4 regions of the Bacillus nitroreducens genome follow, and region 2 is predicted to be linked to each of the others. Evidence: predicted binding sites of a transcription regulator. Region 2 holds the regulator's gene; each other region holds the start of a gene.
The links. The regulator Rex, encoded in region 2, represses fermentation and respiration genes when NADH is low (regulators of the CRP and FNR family bind a similar motif). The targets are predictions, from matches to a motif close to TTGTGAAATATTTCACAA.

Region 1: ACWPVE_RS02570 (DUF2249 domain-containing protein) is a predicted target of Rex. The motif match lies at 2,978-2,995, and genes of this name have one in related genera.
Region 3: ric (iron-sulfur cluster repair di-iron protein) is a predicted target of Rex. The motif match lies at 2,333-2,350, and genes of this name have one in related genera.
Region 4: ACWPVE_RS02530 (cytochrome C oxidase subunit II) is a predicted target of Rex. The motif match lies at 2,773-2,790, and genes of this name have one in related genera.

Annotation. Positions count from the first base shown of each region.
Region 1 covers NZ_CAXHYI020000001.1:518,823-524,854, reverse strand. The annotation lists gene yjfP (esterase) at 1-288, shown strand, start outside; gene ACWPVE_RS02590 (metal-sulfur cluster assembly factor) at 329-637, opposite strand; gene ACWPVE_RS02585 (metal-sulfur cluster assembly factor) at 892-1,194, opposite strand; gene ACWPVE_RS02580 (hypothetical protein) at 1,208-2,449, opposite strand; gene ACWPVE_RS02575 (DUF2249 domain-containing protein) at 2,465-2,671, opposite strand; gene ACWPVE_RS02570 (DUF2249 domain-containing protein) at 2,668-2,919, opposite strand; gene ACWPVE_RS02565 (Crp/Fnr family transcriptional regulator) at 3,020-3,709, opposite strand; gene ACWPVE_RS02560 (DUF2249 domain-containing protein) at 4,083-4,319, shown strand; gene ACWPVE_RS02555 (molybdenum cofactor guanylyltransferase) at 4,866-5,492, shown strand; gene ACWPVE_RS02550 (DUF5316 domain-containing protein) at 5,643-5,936, shown strand.
Region 2 covers NZ_CAXHYI020000003.1:764,130-770,161, forward strand. The annotation lists gene ACWPVE_RS07500 (CPBP family intramembrane glutamic endopeptidase) at 77-814, shown strand; gene ACWPVE_RS07505 (YdiK family protein) at 818-1,021, shown strand; gene tatC (twin-arginine translocase subunit TatC) at 1,171-1,920, opposite strand; gene ACWPVE_RS07515 (twin-arginine translocase TatA/TatE family subunit) at 1,937-2,128, opposite strand; gene ACWPVE_RS07520 (redox-sensing transcriptional repressor Rex) at 2,159-2,800, opposite strand; gene moaC (cyclic pyranopterin monophosphate synthase MoaC) at 2,819-3,307, opposite strand; gene ACWPVE_RS07530 (ABC-F family ATP-binding cassette domain-containing protein) at 3,441-5,375, shown strand; gene tsaD (tRNA (adenosine(37)-N6)-threonylcarbamoyltransferase complex transferase subunit TsaD) at 5,874-6,032, opposite strand, start outside.
Region 3 covers NZ_CAXHYI020000001.1:506,813-512,844, reverse strand. The annotation lists gene ACWPVE_RS02515 (hypothetical protein) at 1-526, shown strand, start outside; partial or broken gene ACWPVE_RS02510 (hypothetical protein) at 822-896, opposite strand; partial or broken gene ACWPVE_RS02505 (transposase) at 899-1,090, shown strand; partial or broken gene ACWPVE_RS02500 (transposase) at 1,064-1,231, shown strand; gene ric (iron-sulfur cluster repair di-iron protein) at 1,520-2,227, opposite strand; gene ACWPVE_RS02490 (methyl-accepting chemotaxis protein) at 2,406-3,377, shown strand; gene ACWPVE_RS02485 (molybdopterin molybdotransferase MoeA) at 3,595-4,863, shown strand; gene mobB (molybdopterin-guanine dinucleotide biosynthesis protein B) at 4,848-5,363, shown strand; gene ACWPVE_RS02475 (molybdenum cofactor biosynthesis protein MoaE) at 5,356-5,826, shown strand; gene moaD (molybdopterin converting factor subunit 1) at 5,826-6,032, shown strand, end outside.
Region 4 covers NZ_CAXHYI020000001.1:513,136-518,430, reverse strand. The annotation lists gene ACWPVE_RS02545 (TIGR04053 family radical SAM/SPASM domain-containing protein) at 1-958, shown strand, start outside; gene ACWPVE_RS02540 (Crp/Fnr family transcriptional regulator) at 1,185-1,889, opposite strand; gene modB (molybdate ABC transporter permease subunit) at 2,060-2,713, shown strand; gene ACWPVE_RS02530 (cytochrome C oxidase subunit II) at 2,850-3,374, shown strand; gene ACWPVE_RS02525 (cbb3-type cytochrome c oxidase subunit I) at 3,390-4,871, shown strand; gene ACWPVE_RS02520 (SCO family protein) at 4,861-5,295, shown strand, end outside.

The DNA.
Region 1 (6,032 bases), on a different contig from region 2:
GAAATTCCTCTTAATGATAAAGAATTGGAAGAATTGTATTCGGAATTAAGGAAATATGATCTAACCTTTCAACCAGAAAAGTTAAATGGAAGACCACTATTATTTTGGCATGGCGAAAAAGACAAGGTCGTACCATTCCAATACACATATGATTTTTATAAAGAGTTATTGCCACTCTACAAAGACAATGAGCAAAACTTAACCTTTATTGTTGATACAACAATGGATCATAAAGTGAGTAGAGAGGGCTTACTTGCCTCAGTAGACTGGTTTAAAAAGCATTTATAAAAGCAAAGAACGTGTCACACATGACACGTTCTTTGGGAGCTTATCTAATTCCTAATGCAATTTTTGCGTAACGGCTCATCATATCTTTGTTCCATGGTGGATTCCAAACAATGTTTACATCTACATCTTTTACTTCTGGTAATTCAGTTAGAACTCGTTTAACGTCCATTGCAATTGTACCTGCGAGCGGACAACCCATTGATGTTAAAGTCATGGTAACTTGGGCGACATTCTCATCATTCATATCTACATCATATACAAGGCCTAGGTTTACAATATCAATCCCCAATTCAGGATCAATCACTTGTTCAAGAGCACCCAACATATTTTCTTTTAATGCTTCATCCATTTAATAACTCTCCTTTCGAGAAATAGCTTACTTTAATGGTGTCTAGTTTCAGGCGCCATCGGCTCGAGACGTAACTCAATCACTTCAGAAGGTAATAACACCTTCGGTCACGCTTGTTTAATACTTGTCCCCAATGCCAGGACGGCTGGATTCGAGCATTTTGCACAGGACGTGCATATTTTTAACTGAAATTGAGGCGCCTTTTACTTTTCTTAAGTATAACGAAACATGCGGAGAATGTGAAATTCAATGCCTTAATATCCGCTTAATTGTTTTTTTGCATCTTCTGACATACGTTCAGGAGACCAGGCGGGATGCCAAACCATTAATACCTCGACCTCATTCACTTCTTCAAGATAAGCAACGGAATGTTTAACTCCGCTTGTAATACTGTCATGGAGCGGGCAACCTGGAGTTGTTAACGTCATCTCAATATACACATTATTATTTTCTTTAATTTCAATACCATATATAAGTCCTAAATCGACAACATTAATATTGAGTTCAGGGTCAATTACTTGTTTTAACTGATCGAGAATTTTATCTTTTAATTCCATTATCATTCTCCCCTTATTTGAAAAGTACTTTTATAATGCTGTAGCTGAAAAAGAAGGTAGAAGCAACAACGAAGCTTTGGCCGATTGAAAAGATAAGCAAATAACCTGTTGCAATGGAGAGAATGACAACAAGACAACCTCCAACAAGCCCCGTATAAATAGGAATTGCCATTTTTTCATCAATCATCTGTTTTAAAGTAGGTACATCCCTCTTTCCAATAAGCTTACTGTATTTATGTGTCCACCATAAAAAAGGAATAATTTTATATAAATATCCAAGGATGCTACATGCAATCCATAAGATGATATATAGAAATATGAGGACACCAAACAATTCATAATAACTTGGCAAGATAGAAAGAATCATTCCAGCTAAGTGAACGACTAGACCAAAACCAATAGCAATCAATGAAAAAATAAAAGGTCGATCAAGCTTTTTCTTTAATCTCAACTTGATGATCGTGGTAATATGGTAAGAAAATAGCGCAAAGCCTGCAAACAGTAGACTCATCCCAACCTGTAAAAACAAGTTTTTCTCGGTGATGAAGCTAAAAATTGTTACGATAAGTCCTATTGCATATACGATAAAAATCCATTTAGCAGGTTTCATTGAGAAACCGTGTGATAATGAAAACATTGGGATCATTTTATAAGAAAAGCCAAAAATTAAGAAAGTAAACCACCCTGCAACACCTAATAAAATATGACTTTTTAGGACAACAAGGTGATCAAGATTTGAAATACCCATTCCTAAATTTATGATTAGTAATATTCCAAGTGTAATCGTGATTAGCAAACAGATTAACGCACTACCTACAAATAGGGTTAAAATATTTTTTTTGGCCTGTTTTTTCATCGTCATAAACATTTGAAAAAGAAATAGCAAAATTCCAATAACAGCTAGAGAACCTGTGAAAATTGAAAGGGTGGGTGAGAATGATAGGGTGATTCCAAAACCACCAAATCCAATTGCTGTTACCCAGAATTGAGCAAATCCAAATTTCTCATTCCAAATCGGTGTAAGGAAAGCTACAGGCACTAGCTGATACATCGCCCCCATAGTTACCATTAAGGCCCAACCAAGAATGAGTAAATGGGCAGATGATAGGATGGCAGGCGTTCGGAAATTCCCCTCTATCACTATGTGTCCATTAAATAGAAGGATAACTTGGGAAGCTATAAGGGCGACGATACTAAAAATAATAAAGGACAGAGGTAGCCTAATATCTGTTTCATTTGATAATTGAGGCATCATTTACTAGTGAGCTCCTTACTTTGTAATGTCAATTTGAAAGCCGCCATCAGGATGTGATGCTGTTGTATGTTTGTAGCCAAGTTCGTCGAGTTGTTCATATAGGAACATAGGGCGACGATCATTGATAATGGTTAAGGTGTCACCTTTATCTAAATTTTCAAGTGCTTTTAATGTTCTCATCATTGGTGTAGGAGGCTCAAGACCCCGATTATCTAGCTTCATTCTTTGGCACCTCTTTTTATAAAGGTAACTTTCCAATGTTTTTTATCAATTTGCTCTGCTTCGTTTGTAAAGCCTTTTGCCTTTAAAATTGGAAACAAAGGAGTTGGTTTAAATGGTGCATGTAAAATGAAGGCATCTCCATTTTGTAAAGGTTTAACAGCCTCCATTATCTTTTGAAAAGGTTCAATTTTATTTTTAAGATCTTCTCGAACATCTATTTCTACAACTTTGGTTTCCTCTTGACTCATTAAAATTTCCCCCTTATAAAATGTATAACTTAATGATAATCATTTTCAGTGAGAAATGATGTGACTTGAATCACAAAATGAACTATTTTTAAAAAGGAACTTAATAAATTTCATCGTGAAGCCTCATATGATCTAATAAGTAATATCCATCTGGGGTCAGATCAACAATTTGTTTCTTTTTCAATACCGAAATCGTTCTACTAACAGATTCTCGTGTGGTCCCGATCATATTGGCAAGTTCACGGTTTGTGAAATGAGTGGTTAGTTTATATCGATTCCCAATTTTTTCTCCATTACTTCTACATAAACGAAGTAAGAGCATGACAATTTGTTCTTGAGTATTTAAGAGAATTTGTTCCTCTAGGCGATTTTGGAGGTCGATTATTTTTTCACCTAGAACCCTAAAAATTTTAATGCAAAGTTCAGGGTTTTTAAGCAGTATTTCTTCAAATTTATCAATAGGGGTATAGATAATATTTGAATCTTCCATTACCTCAGCATGTGCTGGAAATCCACCCTTTCGAAAGAACCCTGCATGTGGAAACATTTCTCCTGCTTCAAGTACAGAAACAATCTGTTCCTTGCCATGCATATCTGATTTATATATCTTTACCTTTCCAGATTGAATAAAAAAAACACGATCAAGTGGATCGTCTTGCATAAAGATAAACATTTTTTGCTTATATAATCGTGATTGTGAAATGTCAACAATTGGCTGAAGTTCCTCTGTGGTTAGTTCCCGAAACAACGGAACTCCATTCAATTGTTCATGAATGGATGGCAGTCTCATCTGACTCACTCCTTATTCTAATAACTAATATATTAAGTGTAGCAATCTTCCTTTATTAGACTGTGATTTATATCATAGGTAGTGAAGATCCTACACATTTTTCATAAAATAGACACAAAAAATAGGAGTAGTTTTCTAATTCGCTTCGACTTTTTTCATGCACAATCAATACATAAAGTTAATATTGTTTAACGCGTCTCCATTAAATATGTCGCAACATCCTATGGTCTTTTATCGCAAGCTACAAGTTCCACTAATTCCTTCGTTGGGTATGCGTTATGATAAAAAACATATCTACATAGTGATTAGACTCACTACTTCTAGATTCAGACTTGGGTATCATGAAGCCATAAAACGCTAAGGAGGAATTAATATGGGATTTGCAGCGAAAGTAAATGCACCAGATTATGCGCCGAAGGATAAACACCCAACTATTTTTAGAACATTTGACAGCTTAAAACCAGGTGAAATCATGGAGTTAACAAATGACCATGATCCAAGACCACTCCAATATCAATTTAAGATGGAACGCGGTGATGAGTTCACATGGGAATACCTAGAACAAGGTCCAGACATTTGGCGAGTTGCCATTGGTAAAAAACAAAATTGATAACTAAATACGATATCATTTAAAGTGTAGGCAAAGCTTTTTAAAGTTGCCTACACTTGTTTTTTATAGAAAGCCTTTTTAAAAGATTGGTGCTAATGAATAAAACAAACCTATTGATTGCAGCGTTAGGTGGTGACACCTCGAAAATGTCTTCATATATTCTTCGTGCGTAGGTTAATTCTAGGTAGTACTTCAAAGTCTGCTCACAAAAAGTGAGACTTTAGACCCCACAGGGGCGATTAGCGACTTGTCCAGTTGTAGCGGCAAGAAACTTGAGAAATTTCAACTCTTCCTACGAGGCAAAAAGCGCCTCTATGTCGGAGTCTCTGACACACAGGAAGTGCTAGTGCCGATTAGACATGAGGACGTGGCGATTTTCGTAGGGAATAAATTTGTTTAGAGTGCTAGCTGCTTCCACATTTCGTTAAGGTGGCTCAAAGTCACATACGCTTAAAGCGTCCATCTGAAGGGGAAATCTATAGTTTCTGTTTGGAAGACTGTTTCAATCATGCTACTATGGAGAAAACGTAAAAGGATGGTTCCAACATGACTAATTCAACATTCACAGGTATTGTTTTGGCAGGGGGACAGTCTAGAAGATTTGGTAGCCATAAGGCATTCGCGAAGCTTCATCAAAAATATTTTTATGAATACGCAATTAAAGCACTAGCAGAAAATGTGGATTCCCTCTATATTGTGAGTCATCCTGACTTAAAGGAACAATTTGAAAAACAAACACCTTTTCAAGTTGTTCAAGATGTACCTGAATTCCAAGGGTGTGGTCCACTAGCGGGAATGTTTACTGTTATGAAAAAGGGGGAAGCAAATTGGTACGTAATAATACCATGTGATACGCCTTTTGTGACAGACGATCTTGTAAAACAGTTAATGTCCTTTACGAATGACCTGAGTTATGATGCGATTGTTCCAATCATTTATGAAAGAAAGCAACCTTTAATAGCTGTCTATCATGCTAGGGTGGTAACTAAAATAGAAAGATTGTTGAAGAAAAATTTTTTAAAAATGAGCCAGTTATTAGAAGTATGCAAGGTTAAATATTTAACAGATCAAGACCTAGATCTGCAAGGAATGGAATTCGAAAATATCAATAATCAAACAGAGTTTAATAAAATTACACAAGTCCCTTTTCCTAATATAAGAAAAAAAGACTAATCACACCACGCTAGAGCGGCAGGTCTTCAGGCCCCACATCGTGTGGGCCCGAGTTGTTTTTGTATTAAAAATCAAGCTTATACACTCATAATTTTCTGAAAAGTATGATAAAATATGAATACAATGTCTTTATGAAGGAGGGATTGAAACTTGAGAGTAGGCTTGATATTAGGTATAGTATCCTCTGGCCTTTTACTAATTTTAGGTTTGTCTACTCATCAATTTGAAGCATATTCTGTTATTTCTGGGACATTTGGAATCATCTGCTTTTTGCTTGCAGGAATCGTATCTGATTCCTTTGTAGGGGGAGATCGGATGAGAGCAAATTACTACGTTGAAGATAAGCAATTCCGCAAAAAAAAGTTTAGATATTCCTATTTGTTTTTCCTCATGGGGGCTCCGAACCTACTGGTAGCTGTAGTGTTAACCCTCAATTACATTTAACACTTCTTCAGATTTTATTTTCTTCCATTTAGTAATACTATTATTTGTCTTACTTTAGGTGCCATCATAATCAAGCTGTTAAGACAATCGAATGAA
Region 2 (6,032 bases):
ATATGTTACAATCAGATGGTGGACAAATAAATCGATATAATAGATAAATATTCCACCTAGTTAAAAGGAGATTTACATGAAAATTAGATATTGGTATGTCATTTTAACGTACATCATTATGCAGTTTTCTGGAATTCTTGGGATCCCACTTCTCTTGTTTCTTGGCGTTGGAGATGATTTGGATCCAGACAAAGCTAAAAACACAATTATTGCGACATGGACAATTATTAGTTTTGTTGCAGCGCTCCCTATTGTTTTATTTTTATTGCGACAAGATATAAGGGAAAGACATCAAAACCTTGAACGTTCTTCTAAGGGTGAAGCAATCGGGTGGGCAATTGCAGGTGTATTTATGGCCATGACTTCACAAATTTTAGCGGCTAACATCGAAATTCACCTGTTTGGAATTGAGCCAGGCTCAGAAAATACGCAAGAAATTATGGCCCTTGTGAAATCTCTTCCACTACTTGTGATTGTCGTATCCATTATTGGTCCAATACTTGAAGAGATTATTTTTAGACAAATTATTTTTGGATCATTATATAAAAAGTTCAACTTTTTCATATCGGGCTTAATTAGTTCCTTAATTTTTGCTGCTGTACATATGGATTTTACTCATATCCTTATTTATACAGCGATGGGCTTCACCTTTGCATTCCTTTATGTACAAACTAAGCGGATCATTGTACCAATTTTTGCACATGTTGCGATGAATACATTTGTCGTTGCTGTTCAGACGATTTTTGCTGATGATATAGAAAGGATTATGAAGCAAGCCGAGAAACTGCAACAAACATTTATTGGAGGCTTTTAGTATATGCGAAGAACTTCACCTTTTGCGATGGGCATCTTTTACGCGTTAATGGGAACACTTTTTACTTATTTTGCGATTGGCTTTGCAACGGAGACAATCTGGAACTTTTCCACCATTTTTCTCGTCCTGTTTGCAACCTTTGACTTCGGTATGGCCATCCGAATGTTTTCCCTACATAGTAAAATAAAAAAAGTCACAAAAAAATAACCTCACAACGGAGGTTATTTTTTATTGTCTAACTACAGCGCCTAGCCCCACTGGGTCTAGCCAATCTGTCATGAAGGTCAAAGCACAACCTTCTCGACAGATTTTCTTATGCTTGTCGGGGCTGAGCAAGGCACTTCCGCTTTTCTTTTTTATTCCATACTATTAGCAGCCATCATTTCCGCTTTCAAAGCTTTCCTATATGCACTTCTTGATACGATTATACTAATTTCATATAGTCCGAATAACGGTACAGTGACCATTAAATGCGAGATTAACTCGGGAGGTGTAATTAACCCTCCGATGACTAAAAGTATAAAATACGCATACTTCCGTATTTTAGAAAGAAACATTGGTGTTACAATTCCCAGTCTTGTTAAAAACATCACAATTACTGGCAGCTGAAACAAAAATCCGAACGGTAAGGTAAGCTGTAACAGAAATTGAAAGTATTCATTAATTCCTATCACTTGATTAATATCAAGTCGTACCGCTAATCTGGACATAAAGTTCACAACAAACGGAAACAAAATAAAATAAGAGAATGAGATTCCTACTAAAAATAAAAAAACAGAGATTGGAATATAACTTAGTGTTACCTTCCGTTCCTTCTCATACAAACCTGGACTAATAAATGCCCAAAGTTGATAAAGTAAAAAAGGCGACGAGATAACTAACGCTATAATAAACGCAAATTGCATATAAATTTTAATCGGATCTGTCATACGGAAAGCATTCATCGTTAGCTCTTTCGCTTCTTCCGCGTTTTGCAAATAAACAATTACAGGCTCGGCGAGAAAAAAGCTCCCTAATGCAACTATGAAGAAGAAAACGACTACATAAATCAGTCGTTTTCGTAGCTCACCAATATGATCGTAGACGGACATTTCTTTTTCGTTCATATGACTCATCCTATCATTACTTCACATCATGAGATTCTTTCTTCTTAACATCATCATCGTCATCATCAGCTAAACCTTTTGTCGCGTTTTTAAATTCACGCAAAGTATTCCCCGCTGCTTTTCCAAGCTCAGGTAACTTCTTAGGTCCAAAAATGAGTAATGCTGCAACCACAATTAAAAAGATACTACCGAAACCGAGACTTCCCATCGTAAGTCACCTCCCCACAAATAAAAGTTTCTATTCCTCATTTGAATAATGCTTTAAAAAGTAAACAAGTGCTTGTAGCTCAACAGCTAAATCAATATGATGAACTCGAATATGTTCAGGGACATTGATTCTTGCTGGTGTAAAATTCAAGATACCTTTTATGCCTTTAACGACAAGACGATCCGTAATCGCCTGGGCAGCGCCGACAGGTACTGTTAGGATCGCTACTGTTACATCATCAGGCAATACTTTTTCAAGATCATCTAAATGGTGTACCTTGACTCCACCAACACTATTTCCTACCTTATTATAATCCACATCAAACGCAAGCTCAATTTTTGTATTATTATTCTTCGAAAAATTATAATTCAAAAATGCTGTGCCTAAATTTCCTACACCAATTAGTGCAACTTTTGTTAATTCATCCTGATCGAGCGTTTTACTAAAAAAGGATAATAAGTAATTAACATTATAGCCATACCCTTTTTTTCCTAGCGCTCCAAAATAGGAAAAATCGCGCCTAATCGTAGCAGAATCGACCTTTACCGCTTCACTCAGTTCTGCAGATGACACCCTTTGCTTCCCCGACGCATGCAAGTTTTTCAGAAACCGATAATAAAGTGGTAGCCTTTTGGCAGTTGCTTGTGGTATTTTTGATTGTTCCAGATTCATGTGTATATTCCCCCACTACTAGCCTTTAAATTCCCTTTTGAAATCTCCATTCTTTCCACCAGTTTTTTCTGCTAGGTAGGTTGGTCCAATGACCATCCCTTTATCAACTGCTTTACACATATCATAAACTGTTAAAGCGCAGACAGAAGCAGCCGTAAGTGCTTCCATTTCTACTCCCGTGCTACCCTTTGTCTTTACTTCAACCGTAATATGAAGAATATATTCGTCTCCTACTGTCCAACTGAATGAAATATCGACGCCCTTCAATGCCAATGGATGGCACATCGGAATGAGATCTGACGTCTTTTTGGCTGCCATAATCCCTGCAACCTGTGATACTGCAAGAACATCACCCTTGCTAATCTCATTATTTACGATTTGCTCATAAATCATTTTATTTACAGTTATACTAGATTTTGCAATAGCTGTACGGACTGTATCTGACTTCTCCGTAATGTCGACCATCTTAGCTCGACCCTGCTCATTAAAATGGGTAAATGCTGACATCTATCGACCCTCCCATAAACTATACACTATTTTACCACATCTGTCTGCGAAACGTGTGTGAACATTATCATTGCAGTTGCTCTCTTACGATAATATAAGATACACTGTTGGTAGAAACAAGAGGTGAAATAGTATGATTTTACTACAAGTAAATCAGCTCAAAAAATATTTTGCTGCTGATCTTATTTTATCGAATATAAAGTTAGAAGTACAAACACGTGACCGAATTGCTATTGTTGGTCGAAACGGCGCTGGAAAATCAACACTTTTAAAAATTATAGCAGGTCAGATGTCTCATGATGGCGGCGAGATTATTAAGCCTAAAAGTGTCACAATCGATTATCTCGCTCAAGATACTGGACTTGAATCAACACTCACCATCTGGGAGGAAATGCTAACCGTATTTGCACCCTTACAAAAGCTTGAAAAAGACATTAGAACCCTTGAAGTAAAAATGGGAGATCCTTCTCTATTTGAAAATCCAATCGATTATCAAAAATTGCTAGAGGAATATGATCAGCTTCAAGTTAACTTTAAAGAAATGGGCGGCTATCAATACGAAGCTGATATTCGATCCATTTTACATGGTTTTAATTTTACAGAAGAAGACTACCAAACGAAAATTTCTAGCTTAAGTGGTGGTCAAAAGACACGTCTTGCTCTTTGTAAACTATTACTATCAAAACCAGATTTATTAATTCTTGACGAGCCCACTAACCACCTTGATATTAACACCCTAACTTGGCTAGAACAATATCTTCAAGGATATCCTGGCGCACTGTTAATCGTGTCTCATGATCGTTACTTCCTTGATAAAGTGGTCAATCAAGTCTATGAGATATCACGACATACAAGCACTCGATATGTCGGAAACTATAGTAACTACTTAAAACTCAAAGCTGAAAACTATGAGCTTGAACTGAAAAAATATGAAAAGCAACAAGATGAAGTCGAAAAACTAAAAGACTTTATTGCTAAAAACCTAGTTAGAGCCTCGACAACGAAGCGTGCTCAAAGTAGACGTAAACAACTTGAAAAAATGGAACTTATGGACAAGCCACAAGGAGATGAAAAATCAGCTTCCTTCCGATTTGAAATTGAAAGACAAAGTGGAAATGATGTACTTAGCGCGAAAGATATTTCCGTTTCCTACGAAAAAGGGAAACCTATCGTAAAAGATATCCATTTTAATATTTTTCGTGGGGACAGCATAGCTCTAGTCGGACCAAACGGTATTGGAAAATCAACATTATTAAAAGCGATTACTGATAAACTTGATCATGTCGATGGTACGATTCGTTTCGGTTCTCATGTGACAATCGGCTACTATGACCAGCAACAAGCAGACCTAACCTCAAACAAACGGGTTTTAAATGAATTATGGGATGAGTATCCACTTAAACCTGAAAAAGAAATTCGAACGGTTCTTGGAAATTTCCTATTTTCAGGGGATGATGTGTTAAAAACCGTCTCTACATTAAGTGGTGGAGAGAAAGCAAGACTTGCACTGGCAAAGTTGATGATGGAAAAGTCAAACTTTCTAATCTTGGATGAGCCTACAAACCATTTAGACCTAGATAGTAAGGAAGTTCTCGAGAATGCACTTATTGATTATCCCGGGACCATTTTGTTTGTATCCCATGATCGATATTTTATAAACCGCATTGCAACAAAGGTATTTGAGTTATCCAGAGATGGCCTGACTGAATACCTTGGTGATTATGACTATTATCTTGAAAAGAAGTTCGAATTGGAAGAACTTGCTCGACTTGAAGCGGAGGATAAAAAGACCGACAAACGAGAAGTCATTCAAGAAAAAACTTCATATGAACAGGAAAAAGAATTAAAAAGGCAAGAACGCCAACGAAAGCGTAGAATTGAAGAAATTGAACTTGAAATATCTACAATCGAGGAAAAAATAGAAGAAAATGAGCGACTTCTCTGTGACCCTGAAGTCTATCAAAACCATGAAGAAGTTCAGAAAATCAATGATGAAAATGAGAAATCCACAGCAAAATTAGAAAAGTTAATGGAGGAATGGGAATCCCTTCATGAAATTAGTGGATAACGAATAGACTAGACCTTTTCCCCTATCCACAAATATACGATATCCCCATCCAAAATGTTGAGATGGGGATATTTTTCATACCTCTTTTCCACAAAATACCCAGTTATACACCGAACTATCCACATTATCCACAATTATTAACAAAGTTATCCACAATAAATGTCCACAAACTCACATTAGGTATTTCAGTACATTTAAAAAGTTTTCCACAAATTAGACAAACCTGTGGATTATTTATCAACAAAAACATAGAACTTATGAACTATCTTTATCCATAGTCATCCATAATAAATGTCATTTTGTTTTAATGAATAATGATTTTTCTTAAGATGCCTCCCTAGAAGTTCAGATATCGTTTGGTATTAGGATTTGGAGCATAAGAATTGTTTAGGTATTTCTAAGATGAATATAAAAATGTTAAGGGAAAACAAATAAATCCCAAGTGTAGGCATTCACTTGGGACTCTCTTTAGTTTATAGAATTTACGAATCGAATAAATCATACTTCAATATCTAGGCCAGGGTTTGCATTTAATGCATAAGATGAACGCTTCCCTTTTTCGTATAAGACACTTCCAACTGCTGCAATCATCGCAGCATTATCTGTACATAGTGAAAGTGGTGGAATAATTAGCTTTACATCTGGTATTTCAGAATA
Region 3 (6,032 bases), on a different contig from region 2:
TCAATACCCAATATTAGTAGCTAGTGGATATTTTCTAGCTAAAGGATTCCCAAAAAGATGGAGAAGCTTTTTTACTTATTATAATGAAAATGGTATAGCAGGGATTATTATTGTTTTATGTGTATCCATTTTCTGGATGCTACCTCGGGCGATGGATGCAGCGTTGAATGACCCCTATATGGAAATGGCCAAATATCTAAGTCTATCTTTTGTTGTAGGGGTACCATTGTACTATAGTTGGAATCTGCTTGGTTCGATTAGCAAATCTTTTATTTGGACGAATCTCATTTCTAAGATTTTTGTAATGAGTTGGCTCTATATAGTGTCACCAGCAAGACTATGTAATAATTATTTAGTATCGGAACAGCAACAGCTTGGAAAAGCTTTATTTATCTTAGGGATAGTTATATGTATTGTATTTATAGGAAGGGTTTTTGTGGGAAAAGCATTATTTAGCGGTAATAACAACAATAATAGGCAGAAGATGAATGTAACGTCTAATGCCCTTAATGATAGGATAACGTGAAAAATGAGCTGACGATAGTAGAGGGCACTGAAAAAGTCCCTTTCTAAAATTGGTGTTGATTTCCGCTGCAGCCACTCGCTTTCCGCGGGCGGTCCGGGAGCCTCCTCGTCGCTGTGCTCCTGCGGGGTCTCCCCTGGCCACGCTTTTCCCGCAGGAGTCTCGTGCCTTCCGCTCCAATCAACATTAGTTAAAAAGGTATTATTTTCTCTGAATTTGAGAAAATAATACCTTTTTTCATTGTATAATGGTTGTATCAATTCTATGTGGGTGGGTTCAATGATTCAAAAACAACAATTAAACGATTGTTACGGTTGATAACACGACGATACAAATCATTTAAATCCGAAGTCGCAAAGCGCCCACCGTCTAACTATGCTACGGAAAATTAATGAACTTGTGGACTTCTCTTTCGTATATGAAGAGCTTAAGGAAAATTACTGTCGTGATAACGGTTGAAATGCTGTCGACCCTATTCGCATGTTCAAATATTTATTGCTAAAGACTATCCATGACTTGTCTGATGTTGATATTGTCGAGCGTTCTAAGTACAAAGAGCGTTATAAAATAGAAGCTAAAAATAGCGAATTAAAACACAGACACGGGTATGATGTAGCGAAATCCTCGGGTCTAATTGGCATGGAATTACAAGGTGCCATGGCGATATTTACGGTAAATATAAAGCGGATTTTAAAACTATTAGGGTAATAACCCAGGGTGAAATGGTATCATATGCATAAAAAAGACGACTTTTAATTCAAAAAATGAATTTTAGTCGTCTTTTTTGATTTATCAATTTAATCACCTATAAAAAACGTAAGTTTTTCAGCTGCCTCCGTTAGTATCAGCTCATTTTTTTTGTGATCAATCTGATTGAAAATGCTCAACTACTGTAATCGTGCGTCTTGAGTTTATCGCTACTACAAGGCCTACAAAGGTTAAAAGTACAAGACCTGCATATACTTCTCTGGAATTGATATCTGTATAAGTCTCTTCTTAGTTTCCAGCTGCTGCTCTTGGGAACAGAATATTATTTTCTAGATGTATATGCTCAAATAAATCTGATTCAAGCGCTTCAAGCCGCTGATAGACTAGACGGTATGTGCCACAAGCTCCAACTGGTGGTTGGAAATCATTTGTGATATCACGTATTTCTTTAATTAATCTTCCAGCTTCGTCATGATCATCTTCTAGATCTTCTACATGTTTTTTCACGAGTTCATGATTTTCTGGAGTAGGTTCATTTTCAAATTTAAGAATTAGAGGGAATGAGTCTGCTTCCTCTTTAATTGTATGCTGCTCAAGTTCCACCTTTAACTGATTAAATAATGAATGAACTTTCGCTAGATGTGGGTGATTACCTCCATGTACTCGTAATACTTTTGTTACATATGGGCTGAGTTGTGGAAGTTCTTCATTTAAATAACGATGGTGTTTATTGATAATATGGTCAATTAATTCAGAATAACTTGCAGCTTTCCAATCCACTGTTCTCTCATTTAATTCTTTCGTTTCTTGATAAAGAGTGTTTAATTTTGTCAAAACGTCATCTTTTGAAAGATTTCTTTCTTCAATAGCATCTATTAGTGGGCGATTACCACCACAGCAAAAGTCAATTCGAAGCTTCTTGAATAAGTCTCCAGCCTTCGGAAACTCTGTTACAATTTCTCCGATAATATGTTGTTCAGTAAAAGTTTGTACCATTTTATGACCTCCTAAATTTTTCATTACCATTAGCATAGCGTTTTAATAGGATGTATGAGGTGATGCGTATCACACTCGAAAGAAAACATGTAGAAATATAGGAGTTTGTGATGAATATCACAGGTTTAAATGGCTCTTGTTTGGTACGATAAAGCCAAATATTGATTGTTGCAAGGAGATGTCATCAATGTTTGTTCGTAGACAATATATGAACAGTCTAGTGAAAGAAAATGAACGACTAAAAACAGAAATAAAAGAATTAATAGCGGAAAGAGAACAACAGAGAGAAACTACAACGGTGTTTTTTAAAAACTTTTACGAGGAACTTGTAGCAACAATCGAACAACATGAGCATGTTAATGGTCAACATCATGTTCTAGGTGATTTGGTTGCCAAATTAAAATCAAAGTTTGACAGGGTTGAAGAGTTAAGTCAGTTATCTTTTAACAACTCTACAAAATTATATAAAAATGGTAAAGCATTACTTTCAGAAGCAGAGGATATGGTTGAAAAAGCAAAAGATGGAAAACGCCAAGTGTTAGAAGTTGAATCCATTATGAAACAACTCGGTAGTCAATTAAATGATACATCTGAAAAAATGAACCATCTTAATAGCCGTTCTAAGGAAATTGAAAACATTGTCCAGGTTATTAAAGAAATTGCGGACCAAACCAATTTACTGGCACTAAATGCTTCTATTGAAGCAGCTAGGGCCGGTGAGCAGGGAAAAGGATTTTCAGTAGTTGCTGCAGAAGTAAGAAAATTAGCTGAGAGTACAGCATCTAGCACGGATCATATTAGTTCACTCACGAAAACGATTCAAAAAGAGATTGACGGATCCTTACAATCTACTACAAATAGTACAATCCTTGTTCAATCAGGAGTGGAGGTAAGTACATCTACGACGGAAAAAATTAATTCTATTATGACGATTGTTGAAGCTGTACAGAAGGAAGTACATTTTGTTCTTGATACCATTGATGAGCAAAAGAGGTATTCACAGGATGTCATGCACGAAATTTCCCATACAAAACATATATTTGATAGTGCGAATGATTTAATTGTTAGGCATATCAATGACGCAAAAGTTGTGGATGATAAACTTGAAGAAGGAATGATTCAACTTAATGAAATCACTGCAAGAAAGTAGTGGTTTTTGATTAAATATACTACAATAGGAAAAAAGAGTAAAAGTAAACTAGCAAAAAGAAGGATGAATAGGACCAAGTATTTTTTAGTCGAATGAACTCCGAGGGCTAGATTGTTGGAGTTCATACGAAAAACTCTCGTGAAGCTAATTAATTTTGAAATTCGATGTGTCCCTGTTCACCAGACTTTTTGAAAAAAATTAAAAGTGAGTGAAATAGATGATTGAAAGACGAACACCAATACCAGTTCCAGAAGCAGTATCACGAGTCATGGAATATGCAGGTGAAGCTAAGAGTGAAGTCGTGCCAATTGAAAATTGCTATGGCCGATATTTAGCGGAAGACTTAGTGGCCGATCATGATGTTCCTCATTTTGATCGATCCCCATATGATGGGTTTGCTATTCGAGCAATCGATTCAACAAATGGAGGGCAGGACAATCCTGTTGAATTTGAGGTAATTGATGAAATCGGAGCGGGGTCTGTTACAACGAAGAAGGTAGGTGCTTTTCAAGCAGTTCGAATCATGACTGGTGCGCAAATGCCTGTAGAATGTGATGCAGTTGTCATGCTTGAATTAACGAATGAATATGAGCGTGATGGTAAAAAGTATATGTCCATAAAAAGAGCATTTCAACCAGGAGACAATGTTTCGTTTCAAGGAGAAGATACAAAAAAAGGTACCATTTTAGTTGAAAAAGGAACATTCATCAACCCAGGTGTAAAAGCTCTTTTAGCAACATTTGGTTACCATGAAGTAAAAGTTGCCAAAAAACCAGTCATTGGGATTTGGGCTACTGGTTCAGAGTTACTTGATGTCAATGAAAAACTTGTGCCTGGGAAAATTCGTAACAGTAATGCTTATATGATAAGTGCACAAATTGAAAGGGTAGGGGCGGAGCCAAAATATTTCGGAAAATTACCTGATGAATTTGAACTTTGCTACGAAGCCATTGAGAAAACTTTAGATGAAGTAGATATGTTAATTACGACAGGTGGAGTATCGGTTGGGGATTTTGATTATCTTCCAGCGATTTATGAAAAATTAGATGCGAGCGTTTTATTTAATAAAATTGCGATGAGACCTGGTAGTGTGACGACCGTTGCACAGTTAAATGGCAAGTTGATGTTTGGATTATCAGGAAATCCTTCAGCTTGTTATGTTGGGTTCGAGTTATTTGTTAGACCCGTAGTCAGGACAAGATTTTTCTCGAAAAATCCATATTTATTAAAAATGAAAGCAATACTAGATGCTGATTTTCCAAAACCAAATCCATTTACAAGATTTGTTAGAAGTAAAATCAGTTTTTCTGAAGGCAATATTGTCGTTACACCAAGTGGTCTTGATAAATCAAATGTTGTTACCTCGCTGGCTGGGGCTAATGCATTCATGGTTTTACCTGGAGGAACACGTGGATTTGGAAAAGGGGACGAAGTAGATGTTTTATATCTAGATGACCAGGAAGGAAGTATGTGGCCTTGGAAATAAGGTTTCCGCTTCTTCAAATTGTTGGGTATCAAAATAGTGGGAAAACAACTTTAGTTGAAAAAATTGTAAAAAAAGGAACCGAACAAGGGATAAAAATTGCTACGATTAAACATCATGGACATCAAAAAAGTTTAGAAAACCTTCATCAAGAAAAAGATTCTGCTCGTCATTTTAAGGCTGGTGCATCTGCTACGATCGTCGAAGGTGGAGGAAGTCTCCAGCTTGAAGCAAAGACCACAGGATGGACGCTAGAGAAGCTAATCCAGCTTTACGCTTTTTTTGAAAATGATATGATTTTAATTGAAGGCTTTAAAACAGCAGATTACCCAAAGATTGTTCTAATTAAAAATGAAAATGATATCGAGTTGCTAAATACATTAACAAATATCATGGCAGTGATATCCTGGATTCCAATTCAAACTAACTTCCGAGTTTTTCATATAAACGAGGAAGAAAAATATTTACACTGGATTTTTAATAGTGAGGTAGATAATGAATAATAATCGTTTATTTCGGATAACAAAGGAACCGATTAATGTTGAAGAAGTTATGAAGAAGGTTATAAGACGTGAGGCAGGAGCTGTAACAACATTTGTCGGTACAGTGCGCGAATTCACCAGAGGGAAACGAACCCTTTATTTAAAATATGATGCATATATCCCAATGGCAGAAAAAAAACTTGCACAAATTGGTGCAGAAATTTCAGAGAAATGGCCTGAAGCAAAGACTGCGATTACCCATAGGATTGGCGAGTTGGATATATCAGAAGCAGCTGTTGTCATCGCAGTCTCCACACCACATCGCAAGGATTCCTATGCGGCCAACGAGTATGCCATTGAAAGGATAAAGCAAATCGTCCCTATTTGGAAAAAAGAGCATTGGGAAGACGGCGAAATGTGGATTGGGGATCAATTAGAAACGAAACATTATCCAACAGGTCGACCTGAAGAGGAGGATTTGTAATGATTAAGGTTTTATTTTTTGCCCATTTACAGGAAATGGCGGGGACAGACAGTATCACTCTACATGTAGATGAAATAACCATCTCAAAACTGAAACAAACTCTTATTAATGAACATGATATAAATAACCTTGAACAGATTATGTTTGCTATTAACGAGGAATATGCAGTTGATGAGGACCTTGTCAAAGCAGGAGATACAGTAGCA
Region 4 (5,295 bases), on a different contig from region 2:
AATGAATAATCCCATGCTTGTGTTTACGGGCGGGGATCCATTAATGCGCCCCGATGTGTATGATATCGCAGATTATGCTATTCAAAAAGGTGTGCGCGTCTCAATGACACCAAGTGCAACTCCTAATGTTACGAAAGAAGCTATTCAGAAAGCAAAAGAAGTCGGATTAGCACGTTGGGCGTTCAGTTTGGATGGTCCGACTGCTGAAATTCATGACCACTTCCGTGGAACAAATGGTTCTTTTGACTTAACCATGAAAGCTATTCAGTATTTACATGAGCTTGAAATTCCTATTCAGATAAATACGGTTATTTCAAGATATAATGTTCATGCATTAGATGATATGGCAAAATTAGTGGAGGACCTTGATTGTGTATTGTGGAGTGTGTTTTTCTTAGTTCCTACAGGAAGAGGTAAGGAAACAGATATGATCTCACCTGTAGAACACGAAAAGGTGTTTCGCTGGTTATATGATTTAAGTAAACGGGTAAAATTTGATATTAAAACAACAGCTGCACAGCACTATCGACGTGTGGTAATCCAGTCTAAGATGCGTGAGACAAAAGATACAGAACAACAAATTCGCTATGAAGATGCACTCATGCAAGGTAAGACAGGGAAAATCGATGGACTTGGAAGAGCACCTCAAGGTGTAAACGATGGCAATGGATTCGTGTTTATTTCTCATACAGGGGATGTATATCCAAGTGGCTTGTTACCAGTAATAGCAGGAAATGTAAGGGAAACTCCCTTGGCTGAAATTTATCGTGAATCCCCAATTTTTAAAGATTTGCGTAATCCAGATAAATATAAAGGAAAATGTGGCGTTTGTGAATTTAGACATGTATGTGGTGGATCGCGTTCTCGAGCTTATGCTATGACAGGGGATTACATGGAGAGCGAGCCATTCTGTGTATATATTCCAAAAGCCCTTCGCAAAAAAGAAAACACAATCTGAAGGCAAAGAATCCTGTTAGCAAGCTTTTTCTTGTGCTGTTTTTGAATCCAGTATGGTTAGGATTCGAACTCCATGCACAGAATGTATGGCCTTAAACTAAAATTGAGACACTTTACCCTCTCATTTTTATTGTATCTACGATTAGCTTATGACCTCAAGCTGACGGCGTCTGGAACTAGACAAACGAGAAGACCCAGGAATCTATGGGTCTTTTCGCTTTTTATGGTTATTCAATACTACAATATTTTGCAGGACACTCTTCACATTGTATTTCATTTTTTATGTAAGCTAAATCATGAATGGTAATATAGCCTCTCGAGACGGTGATGATCCCTTTAACCCTTAGCTCATGTAGCATACGGTTTACACTTTCCCTTGTTGTTGCGCAAAAATTAGCAAGCTCTTGATTCGTTAAATGTAGGTCAATAAAGACACCATTTTCCTTTTGAATCCCATAACTATTGGTCATTCTAATTAACGTTGAATACATTGCCCCTTTTTTGCCAAGTAAAACGAGGTCTCTAAATTTTGTTTGTGTTTTTCGAAAATGGTCACTCATCCATTTCATGAATTCAAATGCCAAGGAAGTATTTTCAAAGAGTTTCCTTTCTAATTCATCTTTTTGAATGACTGCAATCTCACTATCTTCTAATATTCTGCAATCAAATAAATACTTCGGTTCGTCTGTAAACAATGTTAACTCCCCAACAATTTCATTTTGACTGCAGATTCGTAAGGATAGTTCATTCCCATCGGCTGTCCCTTTGCTTACTTTTAAACGGCCTGACAGAATGAGATAGAGCTCTGAAGCCTTCATTCCTTCACGGAATAGATATTGTCCCTTTTCCATATGTATGACGTGATCAGCTGATTGTAATAGTTCTGTTAATTCATTTGAGAGCGTTGGCTTTTCTAATGTTATGCGACTCATCGTTACCACCTTCCTTTGGAGATGCTATAATTGCTTCTAAAGGAATAATATAATGTTACTATAATAGTAGGTGTATAATTAATCACACTTATTACATGATGGGTGCAAGACCTTTATCAGAATAGGGATTGCATAATTTTGAACATTTTCTAACAATTGAGGTTTATATGATGGAATACACATTTTGGTCACCTATAAAACTATCATTGTCTATAGCAATAACGGCAGGATTCATTGTCTTACTTCTTGGTTTGGTCGCAGGGAAGTGGATGGCGCATAAGCAATTTAAAGGGAAACTCTTTCTTGAAACAGTCTTGATGCTACCACTTGTCTTACCTCCGTCCGTAGTGGGTTTTTTATTAATTGTGATCTTTGGGAGAAATAGTGTCATCGGATCATTTATTGAAAAAATAACAGGTCAACCAATCATGTTTACGTGGTGGGCAGCGGTTATTGCTTCAACCGTTGTAGCATTTCCGCTCATGTATCAATCCGTAAAAACTGGATTCCAATCAGTGAATCCAGATATTGAGGATGCTGCAAGAACAGATGGCGCAAGTGAAATGAACCTGTTTTTATTTATATCCATTCCGTTATCCATAAAGTCGATTATAACAGGCTTTATCTTAAGTTTTACCAGAGCTCTTGGTGAATTTGGAGCAACCCTAATGTTTGCTGGAAACATTCCAGGTAAAACACAAACACTACCTACGGCAATCTATGTGGCAATCGATAGTGGCAATATGGAATTAGCCTGGCTCTGGGTTGTTACAACGGTCTTCATTTCTTTTTTAATGCTAGCAGCTACGTATCTAATTAAATAGCAAGTTTAAGAAAGATGCATTCTTGACAAGAATGTGTCTTTTTTTGGTTTTAAACCATTTTGTGACAAACTTAACAGATTATGTACAGTCAATATGTGACAATTTTGCTGAAAAGAAAAATGAGGAGGGGGTTCTTTTGTACCAAACAGCAGCTTGGTATCTTTCCATTATTTTAATGACGTTAATCACCGTCATTTTTATTACCGTCGTATTAAAGACAACTAAACGAAAAGAGTATGACGGCATTCAAAAAAAATGGTACCGCTTTAGAACGTTGTATTTCATTATTTTACTAGTTGTTTTTGGGACTGCAACATACTGTACACTTCAAGATCTTCCTTTTGAAAGGCCAGTCTATGGGCAAGGTGAAAATCCTGTCATCGTTGATGTGGAAGCGTTCCAATTTGGCTGGAATATGAGTCAGACTGAATTCAAAGTTGGTGAACCAATCGAATTTGACATTACAAGTTCAGATGTAAACCATGGCTTTGGTATCTATGACAAAGATATGAACTTAGTTGCACAAACTCAGGCGATGCCAGAATATACAAACACTGTTTTTTATACGTTCACGGAGCCTGGCACGTATCAAATTTTATGTATGGAATACTGTGGAATTGCTCACCATCTCATGATTGGTGAAATAGTTGTTACAAATTAAGAAGGAGGAGGTAACATGTCTACTACTATTCGGGGGTCAAATACCTCAAAAAATAAAACAATAGCTATGTATTTATTAACAGGTAGTCTAATTATTTTATTCATGATGGTATTTGGGGTTTTGATGCTTCTTGCACAAGGAAAAATGATGGATATAGACCCTGGCTTCTTTTATGAAATCATGACTGTCCACGGAACAGGTATGATTGGTGCGGCTGCATTATCTGCTGTTGCTGTTATGTGGTATTTCCTTAGTAAATATGTTCAATTAAGCAAAATAATTCTAATAACTAATCTTATCACCTTCATTATCGGAGTCGTAATGGTATTAGTAGGTATCTTTGTATTTGATTTTGCAGGAGCATGGACCTTCTTATACCCCCTACCTGCCATTTCTGCTGGTGGCTGGTCAATGACTGGAGCAGCCCTGTATTTAGGTGGTATGCTCATACTCGGAATAGGATTTTTATTACTAAATTTGGATGTAGCTCGAGGAATTATTAAACAATATGGAAGTTTAGGTGGAGGCTTGGGCTGGTCAATTGTATTTGGTAAGGAAAAAGGTTATGGTCCTCCAGCGGCGGTCGTGGCGAGTACAATGGTTGCGATTGTAAATACTACTGCATTAATTGCAGGAGCAACGGTTCTCATTATGAACCTTATTAATCTGTTTATACCATCAATCATGATTGATCCAATGCTTGCCAAGAACCTAACATACGCGTTTGGTCACATTTTTGCTAACTCAATTATTTATATGGGTGTTATAGCGGTTTATGAAATCTTAGCAACATATACAAATCGTCCATGGAAAGCCAATCGACCATTCTTGATTGCCTGGAACTGTTCAACTTTGTTTACGATTACAATCTATACCCATCATTTATTAATGGACTTTGCCATGCCAAAATGGATGATCATAATTGGACAGGTGTTATCATATGCAAATGGATTACCAGTACTAGTTGTCACAGCATATGGAGCACTAATGATTGTATATCGTTCTGGAATTAAGTGGGACATTGCCTCATCTTTTATGTTTCTATCTATGTTTGGGTGGGTAATAGGTGTTGTTCCAGCCATTATTGATGCAACGATCGTCGTTAATCATGTAATGCATAATACAAAATGGGTTCCAGGACATTTCCATATGTATATGGGATTAGGAGCAACAGCAATGTTATTTGGGTTTATGTATTACTTAATTAAAGTGAATGGAAAAGAGAAAGAATCATCAGTTGATCCGATTAGTTTTTGGGTATACATCATGTTCTTCATAGGATTATGTGGATCATTCCTATATTCAGGAAAAGTAGGAGCACCAAGAAGATGGGCCGAACACTTCCAAGAGTGGGTTTCATATGACCGTATGGGGGCAATCTTTGGTATTTTTATCGTTCTAGCTGTCTTGACATTTATCATCCGTTTTTGGAACTATTCAAGATCAATGGACTTTAAGTACCAAGATAAGATAGGATCAGATCACCATGTTGCGTAAAGGTGTCGGTATCCTATTTGCATTAGTTGTAAGTATTTCATTGCTTTGGCTAGGTACGGATGGATTACGTGCTTTTACAGCAGAGAAGGCAAGAATTATTGACCTAGAAAGGGAGCAGCCGAAGCTCCCTTCTGCTACATTAATTGATTCATGGGAAAACACCTTCAGTTTACAAGATTTAGAGGGGAAATATGCGCTCTTTACATTTATGTATACAACCTGTGGAGATGTTTGTCCTGTATTAGAAAGAAATTTTGCAGAAATCTATGAAAATATCCCAGAGGATGTACTTGGGACAGATGTTGTTTTAGTAAGTATAAGCTTTGATCCTAAAAATGATTCTCCAACAGTCTTACAAGCCTATTCAGAACATTTCGGAGCGGATGGCGATCGGTGGAAAATGGCGACTATTCAAGATGAACAA